DNA from 2 places in the Gluconobacter sp. GP1 genome. Region 1 is predicted to be linked to the other one. Evidence: riboswitches for the same ligand, from Rfam matches in the RefSeq annotation. Region 1 holds a riboswitch; the other holds the start of a gene.
What was found. A riboswitch is a leader RNA that binds a small molecule or an ion and turns the genes downstream of it on or off. The one in region 1 is predicted to bind cobalamin.
Positions count from the first base shown of each region.

Region 2: linked by a shared signal. The riboswitch ahead of metE (5-methyltetrahydropteroyltriglutamate--homocysteine S-methyltransferase) and the one ahead of R5H23_RS03800 (CbtB-domain containing protein) in region 1 are both predicted to bind cobalamin.

Region 1 is NZ_JASGXC010000001.1:842,822-847,743, forward strand. It holds gene cobU (bifunctional adenosylcobinamide kinase/adenosylcobinamide-phosphate guanylyltransferase) at 1-201, opposite strand, end outside; gene cobT (nicotinate-nucleotide--dimethylbenzimidazole phosphoribosyltransferase) at 247-1,290, shown strand; gene cobS (adenosylcobinamide-GDP ribazoletransferase) at 1,287-2,054, shown strand; cobalamin riboswitch at 2,051-2,192, shown strand; gene R5H23_RS03800 (CbtB-domain containing protein) at 2,221-2,445, shown strand; gene R5H23_RS03805 (CbtA family protein) at 2,461-3,198, shown strand; gene bluB (5,6-dimethylbenzimidazole synthase) at 3,202-3,840, shown strand; gene R5H23_RS03815 (histidine phosphatase family protein) at 3,830-4,381, opposite strand; gene R5H23_RS03820 (M20/M25/M40 family metallo-hydrolase) at 4,521-4,922, shown strand, end outside.
Region 2 is NZ_JASGXC010000002.1:69,644-74,565, reverse strand. It holds gene R5H23_RS04885 (LacI family DNA-binding transcriptional regulator) at 1-222, shown strand, start outside; gene R5H23_RS04880 (HAD family hydrolase) at 234-896, opposite strand; gene metF (methylenetetrahydrofolate reductase [NAD(P)H]) at 943-1,809, opposite strand; gene R5H23_RS04870 (metalloregulator ArsR/SmtB family transcription factor) at 1,839-2,765, opposite strand; cobalamin riboswitch at 2,833-3,037, shown strand; gene metE (5-methyltetrahydropteroyltriglutamate--homocysteine S-methyltransferase) at 3,153-4,922, shown strand, end outside.

The DNA of each region.
Region 1 (4,922 bases):
CAAATCTATCCTGGCCTGCATTTCTTCATCAAAAGCCCGACCGGTCGCGAGATAAACCCAAGGGGCCGGAAGACCAGTGATGATTGCCTCAGCGATCCTGCTTTTTCCTGACCTGGCGCCCCCGAGGACCAGTGACACATCCGGTAGTCCTGTTTGCGTGATGGTCTGTGCCACAATATCTCCTGCGCCTTCTTCTTGCATGGTCACTGATAACAGCACAAAAGACCTGTCATGCCACCGCACATCATGCCCTCGTCCTGTCAGCCCCCTTTCGCCAGCATGGCAGAACTTCGCACTGCCTGCCTGTCACTTCCAGAACCCGACCCAAAAGTCGCCGCCCTGATAGCGGAGCGAGACGCAACTCTGACCAAACCTCCCGGCAGCCTCGGGCGGTTGGAAGAGCTATCCATTTGGCTCGGTGAATGGCAGGGCCATCAGAAACCAACGCTAGAGCACGTTCAGATAACGATTTTCGCAGGGAATCATGGTGTGGTCCGCCGGGGGGTATCTCCGTGGCCTGCGGATGTGACAGCCCAGATGGTGTCGAATTTCCAGCGTGGCGGCGCAGCAATCAATCAGCTTGCCCGAAATGCTGGTGCGGACCTTGCTGTTGTGCCCGTCCGAAATCTAATGGCCACAGCAGATTTTACCGCGACCCCAGCTATGGGCGAAAACGAATTCCTTGACGCGGTCTCGGTCGGATACACCGCTGTATCCCCCATGCTGGATCTGTTTTGCCCAGGCGAAATGGGTATTGGCAATACAACCCCCTCCGCCGCACTCTGTGCTGCCCTTCTAGGAGGCACTGGCGCAGACTGGGCAGGACGTGGCACGGGTCTCGATCAGGCGGGCGTCAACCTCAAGGCTTCTGTTATTGATGAGGCCCTGTGTCTGCACGCGGCGTCACTTAACGACCCCTTGGATACCGCACGTTGTCTGGGTGGTTACGAACTGGCCGCCATACTGGGAAGTGTTCTGGCCGCCAGACACCATCGTATCCCGGTTCTGCTTGACGGCTTTGTCTGTACCGCAGCCGTGCTGCCATTGATCAAACTGACCGCCTCAGCACTCGACCACACACAGCTCTCGCATTGTTCCGCTGAGGCTGGTCACCGCAGGCTGGCAGATGCCCTCAGGCTGAAACCAATACTGGACCTGGGCTTGCGCCTTGGAGAGGGATCTGGGTCTGCGGTTGCCATTCCCGTCCTCAGAGCGGCATTGGCCTGCCACAACGGTATGGCGACGTTCGCAGAGGCTGCCGTTTCCCAATCAGACGTCTCCATTCAATGAGGCTTTGGCGCACCATTCGAGAAGACATTGCCTGTGGTGCGGGCCTGCTGACCCGCCTTCCCTTGGGATGGCTACGCGTCAGCGGACAGGACTGGTCTCTGGCGCGGTCTGTCTGGTGTTGGCCCCTGGTTGGGGCGCTTGTCGGTATTCTCAGCGCATCAGTGTTCTTACTGCTGAGCGCCTTGAGTGTTCCCCCTCTGGTAGCTGCTGCCTGGAGTGTCGGCCTACAAATTCTCTTAACCGGAGGCCTGCACGAAGACGGACTGGCGGATATGGCGGACGGCTGTGGCGGGGGCCATACTCCCGAAAAGCGCCTGACCATCATGCGCGATAGTCGTATCGGCAGCTATGGGGCGTTAGCTTTGGTCATCAGTTTAATCGTCCGCGTTACGACGTTAGCAGCGCTGCCTCCTTCAATGATCTTGCCGGCAATGGCTGTAACGGGAGCGCTATCCCGCGCGGTACTCCCACTCCTGACGTTCCTCACAAAGCCTGCTCGTGACAATGGGTTGGCACAGCAGCTCTCCAACCTGACACGGGATCAGCTACTGGGCGCCTTGTTCTCTGGCTTTTGCGTGACGGTGATTTGCCTCCCCGCACACCTAGGTCTTCAGACTATTCTTGCTGCACTGTGCACGATGCTTGGAGTTCGTGCCGTAGCCCGGAAACTGCTCGGCGGCTATACAGGAGACGTACTCGGAGCAACGGCCAGTCTCGCTGAGTGCGTTCTCCTGACAGTGCTAGCCTCAGCATGGAAAAGTTGACACTCCCGCATGAAAGGTTACATCCTGCCTGTTAGCGAAAGCAGGGAGAAACCGGTGCAAATCCGGTGCGGTCGCGCCACTGTAATGCTCGTGAAATCACGTTGCGAAGCCAGACCTCCTTTATCAATTTTCCACCGCAGAACGCGCTTTTCCAGCGGAGCCTATTATGAGCCAGAGCCTTTCCCCGTCCCACCTGCCCGCCAGCATCGCCGCACCGGTTGCGCTGCCGATCCGCACGCTCCTTCCATGGGCTGCATTTACGGTCGTACTCAGCCTTTTGCTGCTTTATTTTGTTGGTGCAGAACAAGGCGCGACGTCTCTGATCTCAGGCCATGCGGTCCATGAATTTGTTCATGATGGGCGCCATCTTCTCGGCTTCCCCTGCCATTAAACGCAGCATAGTTTCATGACAGGTCGTCTTTTGAGCCGCGGCATGATTGCCGGGATTGCTGCCGCATTGCTTGCGTTCGTGTTTGCGCGTTTTTTTGGAGAGCCGCAGGTCAATCTTGCAATTGCATTCGAGAGCGCGAAAGACCTCGCTGCTGGCGAGCCGCCTGAACCGGAAATTATCAGCCGAGGCATACAGGCGTCTTTCGGGCTTCTCACCGCTGCCGTGATGTATGGCGCGGCTTACGGCGGCATTTTCGCGACTATTTTTGCTTTTGTGTACGGTCGCATAGGCCGCTTTTCGCCGCGAGCCTTATCTGCACTTCTGGCAGCCGCAGCATTCGTTGTGTTCGTGCTGGTGCCAGACCTGAAATATCCTCCCAATCCCCCTGCCGTTGGCCTCCCATCCACCATTGGCCTACGAACCGGAGCCTATTTCGGTATGATCGCTCTGTCGCTTTGCGCGGCAGCTGCATCCTATATGGTCAGCCGACCACTCATCCGGCGCCTGGGCCACTGGAACGGAGTGCTAGCCTCCCTCGGTGTCTTCATCATTCTGGTGGCCGCCGTACAAGCTGGTATGCCTGATATCAATGAAGTTCCAGCAGATTTCCCGGCAACAGTGCTCTGGCGTTTCCGCGAGGCAGCCTTTGGGATGCAGATCGTTCTGTGGGCGACGATCGGACTGCTCTTCGGGCCTCTGGCATCCCGTGTCCTGACGGCGGGCGCTGACAAACCTTTTGCACGCAACGGATAAACCATGACGGCACCAGCCTTTTCAGACGATTTCAGAAAAGATCTGGAGCGCCTTTTCACATGGCGCCGGGATGCGCGACATTTTCAACGGAACCCTCTGCCCGCATCGGTGCTCGATGATCTCCTGTATGCATCGACCCTGGCGCCTTCCGTTGGTTTGAGTGAGCCCTGGCGCTTCGTGCTCGTTGAAACCCCAGAGCGAAAAGCAGCCGTTCGGAAGAGCTTTGAAACCTGTAACCGGGAAGCCCTTCAGGGATATGAAGGCGAACAAGCAGCTTCCTATGCGACGCTCAAACTGGCCGGATTAGATGATGCCCCGCATCATGTCGCAGTCTTCTGCGAAACATTCCCGGATCAAGGGCATGGCCTCGGTCGCGCGACCATGCCGGAAACAACGACCTGGTCCGCTGTGATGGCTATCCATACGTTCTGGCTGGCTGCAACGGCGGCAGGTGTTGGGCTGGGCTGGGTCTCCATTCTTGAGCCCGAGCACGTGTCGGACCTTCTCGATGCCGAGCCGGGATGGAACCTTATCGCGTATCTTTGCATCGGATACCCCGCAGCACATGCCAAAACGCCAGAACTGGAGCGCATGGGCTGGGAAACAAGAAACCCGGACCGACGTCAGTGGATCAAACGCTGACGTAATGGAGCCTGCTGCTGCCCTGCGGCATTGAAGGTGCTAGCAGGTTGGCCCTCTCTCCTTTGGCAAGCCCATCAAGGAGACGAAGTGGGCCGCCGTGCGAAATGACTAATGCGGCCTCTCCAGCCTGAACGAGGTCTGCCCAGAAAGACTGCACACGCTCTTGTAGCGCTCGCCCACTTTCACCTTTTGGGGGAGAAAACCCTTCAGGATCGTCGGCCCAGCTATCGAGAGCCACACGCGGCACAACATTCCAGGATAGCCCTTCCCACTGGCCAAAATTTAGCTCCAGTAGCCGGTCATCCAAACGCAGCGGCCACCCGGTCTGCGCCTCAAGTCTTCGCGCGACAGACAGACACCGGGCCGATGGTGACGTGTAGATGACTGAACAGCCGGCGCCCTTTGCGAGGGTCAGCAGGCCAGCGGCCTGAGCCTCCCACCCCGCTCTGAGTTCCATCTCCTGTCGCCCATAACAAAGGCCTTCACTCCCCTCAACGGGAGGATGGCGGGACAGGAGAACCGGAATGGTAAGAGTGGTCATTAATCGTAGATGGGGGTGCCACGCGTTTTCCGTCAACCAGCCAGTCCGATGATTTTATGCCATTTCCTGATCAGCAATCCGATGTGTAAGGTGTGCCTCATCTCGTCAGACACGCGTTATGACAAAGACTGAGGACATGATGCACAAATCTTCCCTTCGAAACCGCCTGAAATTGGCTACCGCTCTTGCCGCTTTTGCCATAGCTCCGCTCGCGATCGGCGTTTCCGGGGCCCACGCAGCGTCTGACGCAGGTGCCTCCGGCCCTATCGACCCGGCTCGAATGTCGGAGACAATGCGGGTTCTGGCTTCGGACGCATTTGAAGGACGCGCCCCTGGCACCCCAGGTGAGGCCGTCACGGTCAAGTGGCTGATTGATCAGTACCAGAAGCTTGGACTGGAACCTGGCGGCGAAAATGGCGGATGGACCCAGAATGTCCCCATGATCCGTACCCGTCCTGATCCGAAAGCAATCGCCACGATCAATACACGGGGTCAGACTGCTCTGCCGCTTCATCAGCTGACAGATATCGTCATGTCGACG
Region 2 (4,922 bases), on a different contig from region 1:
GCGGCGGGTCTCAGCATTCCTGAAGACGTGTCGATTTTTGGATTTGATGACATTCCTGCCGCTGCCCTGTCGGACCTCAGCACAATCCGGCAGCCTCATGAACGCAAAGGCATGGAGGCAGTCCGTCTTCTAACCCAGCAGGACGGCCGCCAGAACAAGAACGTCATTCTGGAAACAGAACTCGTCGCTCGCGGCAGCATTGGTCCAGCCCCCAAGGGCTGAACCACACTGTATTAGCGGGCGACGTTCAGAAGCCCGGCAATACTGTCGATCTGGAAATCCGGCTTCAGGTCAATGCACTGCGTTGCAGACCCGTGCCCATAACTCGCCCAGCAGGATGCAATGCCACTATTGCGGGCAAATCCAAGATCTGCCGCCGTGTCGCCAACCATCAGAAAATCCGATGCGGGAACTTCCGGGAACAACGGCCGCACACGGTCCGTCATGACGCGGGGATCCGGCTTGTGCGGATAGTCTGGTTCGGACGCGATCACATTGCTGATCCACCCACCAAGCCCGAAGCGCTCGATACTGGCATGAACAGTTGGAGCATGTTTGTTGCTGAGAATTACCAGCGTTGCCCCGTCAGCCTTAAGATCGTCGAGCACTGACTTCACCCCGTCAAACAGGACGGTCTCTTCCTGATCGGCTTTAGGGTAATAAGCCCGATAATGACGAACAAAAGCCTTCGCATCATCAACATCACTGTCGGGAATGATCGCCTGAAACAGCGTCTGAAGCGTCCCACCCTTTGACAGTTGATGCTTCAGGGCGTCTGATGAAGGGCCCTTGTAGCCGCTGGCTTCAAAGGCTTCCTTCAGGCTGCGAAGAATGGCCGGCTGCGTTTCCGCCAGAGTACCATCGTAGTCGAGAAGAACGATCGGGAATCTTGTCATTCCCTTTTGTCACCCCGTTTACGCAGGAAATCCAGCCCTCTCCGCTTCAGATCGGACGTCGCCCAAGAAGGCGGCAAAGGGCTAATGCTGTATCTGCATGATTCAACGTATAGAAATGGAATTGCTCCACCCCTTCAGCTTTCAGTGTCTGACACAGCCGGTCGGCAATCGTGGCCGCGACAAACGCGCGTGCCTGGGGCGTTTCATCCAGCCCCTCAAACAGGTCGCGCATCCACTTCGGCACGTTCGCACCACACATATCGGCAAACTTCCAGGCCTGCGCAGCACTTCCAACCGGAAGAATACCCGGCACGATCGGCCGCTCGATTCCAATGGCCGCAGCGCGGTCCCGGAAGCGTAGAAATGTGTCCGCTTCAAAGAAGAACTGCGTTAAGGCCCGGTCCGCACCCGCATCAATCTTCGCTCGCAGATGCTCCAGATCCGATCGCGGGCTAAGCGCGGCAGGATGCGTTTCCGGATATGCCGCAACGGAGATTTCGAACGGCGCAATCTCCTTCAGCCCGCGCACCAGATCCACTGCCCCCGCGTAGCCTTCCGGGTGAGGCTCATAGACGCCCCCGGCTGACGGCGGCGGATCACCACGCAGAGCCACAATGTGCTTCACACCAGCGTCCCAGTACGCCTGCGCCACGGCATTGACGTCTTCTTTGGAGGCTCCCACGCAGGTCAGATGCCCAGCCATTGGCGCGCCAGTTTCCCGAACCATGTCTTTCAGGGTGGCCAGGGTGCGGTCCCGTGTTGACCCACCTGCCCCATACGTCACGGACATAAACAGCGGACCAAAAGCAGCTAGCGTTTTTGCGTTTTCCAGCAGCGTGGCGGCTGCCTTTTCCGACTTTGCGGGGAAAAACTCGAACGAAATTGCGGGCAGAGGCCCTGTCTGTGCGGGCATCACGCCAGCTCCTTATTCAATAATTCGGATCAGTTGGGGCGTTGGCCAAGCCAGAGTTTCACGGTCAGTTCGCCTTCAAGAGCCACCGGCTCTGCGGGAACCAGACCGGCTGCGCGAAACCACGTCGCCATCTGCGCATCGGTAAATCCAAGCCGGACATGCGCATCCCGTGTGCGAAGTTCTTCCCGGTTATGGGAGGCAAAATCGATAATTAGTAAGCGACCGTTGGCATCCAGAATACGCGCGGCTTCCGCAATTACAGCAGCCGGATGCTGTGCGTAGTGCAGAACCTGATGCATGACTGCGACATCGGCTGAATGCTCTGGCAACGGAAGGGCCTGAAAGTCCCCCTGCCGCAGATCAGCCTGCTCCAGACCAGCTTCCGCAAGCTTGGTCCGCGCCAATCGCAGCATGGCAGGACTGCGATCAAACCCGATGACTGTTTGAGCGCCGGCCCCCAGCAGCTCCATCATGCGACCTGTTCCGGTGCCTATATCCACGAGCCGGCCGATCGGAGATGCTGAAAGCGTCTTTACGATCGCTGCTTCGACCTCCTGTTCGGACACATGCAAGGAACGCAATGCGTCCCATTCTGCTGCGTGGGTTTCAAACCAGTCTTCCGCCGCGAGCGCACGAACATCCCGAATGGCCTGCAAGCGAATACGATCCGCACGGATTTCCGCCGGTTCCCGCGCAGTCCATCGATCCAGCGCCATAAAGACAGGCTCCAGACGTTCCGGAACACCCAAAGTCAAAAAGACCCAGCTTCCTTCCTTGCGGCGCTCAATCAATCCCGCATCTGCCAGGATCTTCACATGCCGTGACACGCGGGGCTGGCTTTGCCCGAGCACCTGCGCCACCTCGCCGATGGACAGTTCCATCTCGCGCAGAAGGGCCAGAATCCGCAGACGGGTCATGTCTGCCAGTGCTTGGAAAATGATGAGGGCCTGTTCCATGCGGATTTACATATAAGGAGTTCTTTATATGAGCAAGAGCTATTGACTCTTTTTTAGAACATGCGGCAGTCATAAGGCTTGTCATGGTTCCATGCCGGATGTTCACGCATCCGGCGTGGCTAAGAGGGAAGCCGGTGCAAAGCCGGCGCTGCCCCCGCAACTGTCAGCGGCGAGTGCCGATTCCATACAGGCCACTGGGCGAAAGTCCGGGAAGGCGGAATCAGCGCGGAGACCCGTAAGCCAGGAGACCTGCCACGGCACATAACATCCTCCGGCGGGGCGTTCCGGACGGGTCACGCATGTCTCCACGCCGCACATTTCCTGTTCGGGGCGTGAACGATCCTGCATGCCCTGCGAGCGCACTGCCACGAACCTGTCGAGGCTTTCATGACCGTCCGCGTCGCAACTCTGGGCTTTCCGCGTATCGGCACCCGCCGTGAACTGAAAACCGCTCTTGAACAGTACTGGGCGGGAAATTCCTCCGCCGATGATCTGCTTTCCACCGCCGCGTCCCTTCGGGCGTCAGCCTGGCAGCGCCAGAAAGACCTCGGCGCAGAGATCATCCCTTCCAACGATTTTTCGCTTTACGATCATGTGCTGGATACATCCGCAATGGTCGATGCTGTTCCCGCCATTTACGGCAACGTGCAGGGCAAGGTGGACTTGGGAACCTACTTCGCCATGGCGCGCGGCTCCCAGACGACATCCGAAGAGTGTGGCTGCGGTCATGCTCATGACACCCCTCAGGATGTCCCTGCCGCCGAAATGACCAAGTGGTTTGACACGAACTACCATTACCTTGTCCCGCAATTCGCAGCAGACCAGACGTTCCGCCTCGCCTCCACAAAAGCGGTGGATGAATATCGTGAAGCCAAGGCGCTTGGGATTGAGACACGCCCTGTTCTGCTCGGCCCTGTCAGTTTCCTGCTTCTGGGAAAATGTGACGGCCCGGCGTTTGATTGCCTTGATCTGCTCCCTACCTTGCTGCCCGTTTATGAACGGGTTCTAAACGCCCTCCGAGCAGAAGGCGCAGATTGGGTTCAGATTGACGAGCCGTGTCTTGTTCTGGATCTGCCGGGAAATGCTGCCGCAGCGTTCAAGACAGCATACAAAACTCTGACAACCACAGTTCCAGACCTGAAACTGATGCTCGCCACTTATTTCGGTGCGCTCGGAAACAATCAGGACATCGCCCTAAGCCTGCCAGTTCACGGCCTGCATGTGGATCTTGTCCGCGCTCCCGAGCAGCTTGCATCCATTCTGGAAAAAGCACGACCTGATCTGCTGCTGTCTCTCGGCGTAGTGGATGGGCGGAATATCTGGAAGGCCGACCTGAACGCGCTTCTGGACCATCTTGAACCGCTGGTGGGCCAGCGTGACCTGATCCTCGCGCCGTCCTGCTCTCTCCTCCACACACCCATTGACCTGGAACGGGAGACAGATCTGGACGCGGATGTAAAATCCTGGCTCGCATTCGCCGTTCAAAAAATCGAGGAGTTGCACACACTGGCGCGCGCCCTGAATGAAGGCCGGGGCGTTGTGCAAACCATTTTAGCCGAAAACGCTGCGGCTCTTCAGGCACGTCGCTCTTCCACGAAAATCAACGATCCTGCCGTTCAGGCACGCTCTGCAGATCGCAACCCAGCTCTCACCCAGCGCCTTTCCCCTTTCCCCGCGCGCCGTCCGTTGCAACAGGCCAAACTCAGGCTGCCGCTTTACCCAACGACAACAATCGGGTCCTTCCCCCAGACGCCGGAAGTCCGCAAAGCCCGTGCGGATCATGCACGAGGAGAGCTCTCTTCCGAGGCTTACGAAACCTTCCTGCGGGAAGAAACCGCCCGGACCATCCGCTGGCAGGAAGAGATTGATCTTGATGTGCTGGTGCATGGCGAGTTTGAGCGCAATGACATGGTGCAATATTTCGGGGAGCAGCTTTCCGGCTTTGCGTTCACGAAGCACGCCTGGGTGCAGTCCTACGGGTCTCGCTATGTCCGGCCGCCCATCATTTTCGGGGATGTGTCACGCCCAAAAGCCATGACGGTTGAATGGTGGGAATATGCCCAGTCCATCACCAGCCGCCCGATGAAAGGTATGCTGACGGGACCTGTCACGATCCTGAACTGGTCTTTCGTACGAGACGATCAGCCGCGTTCGGAA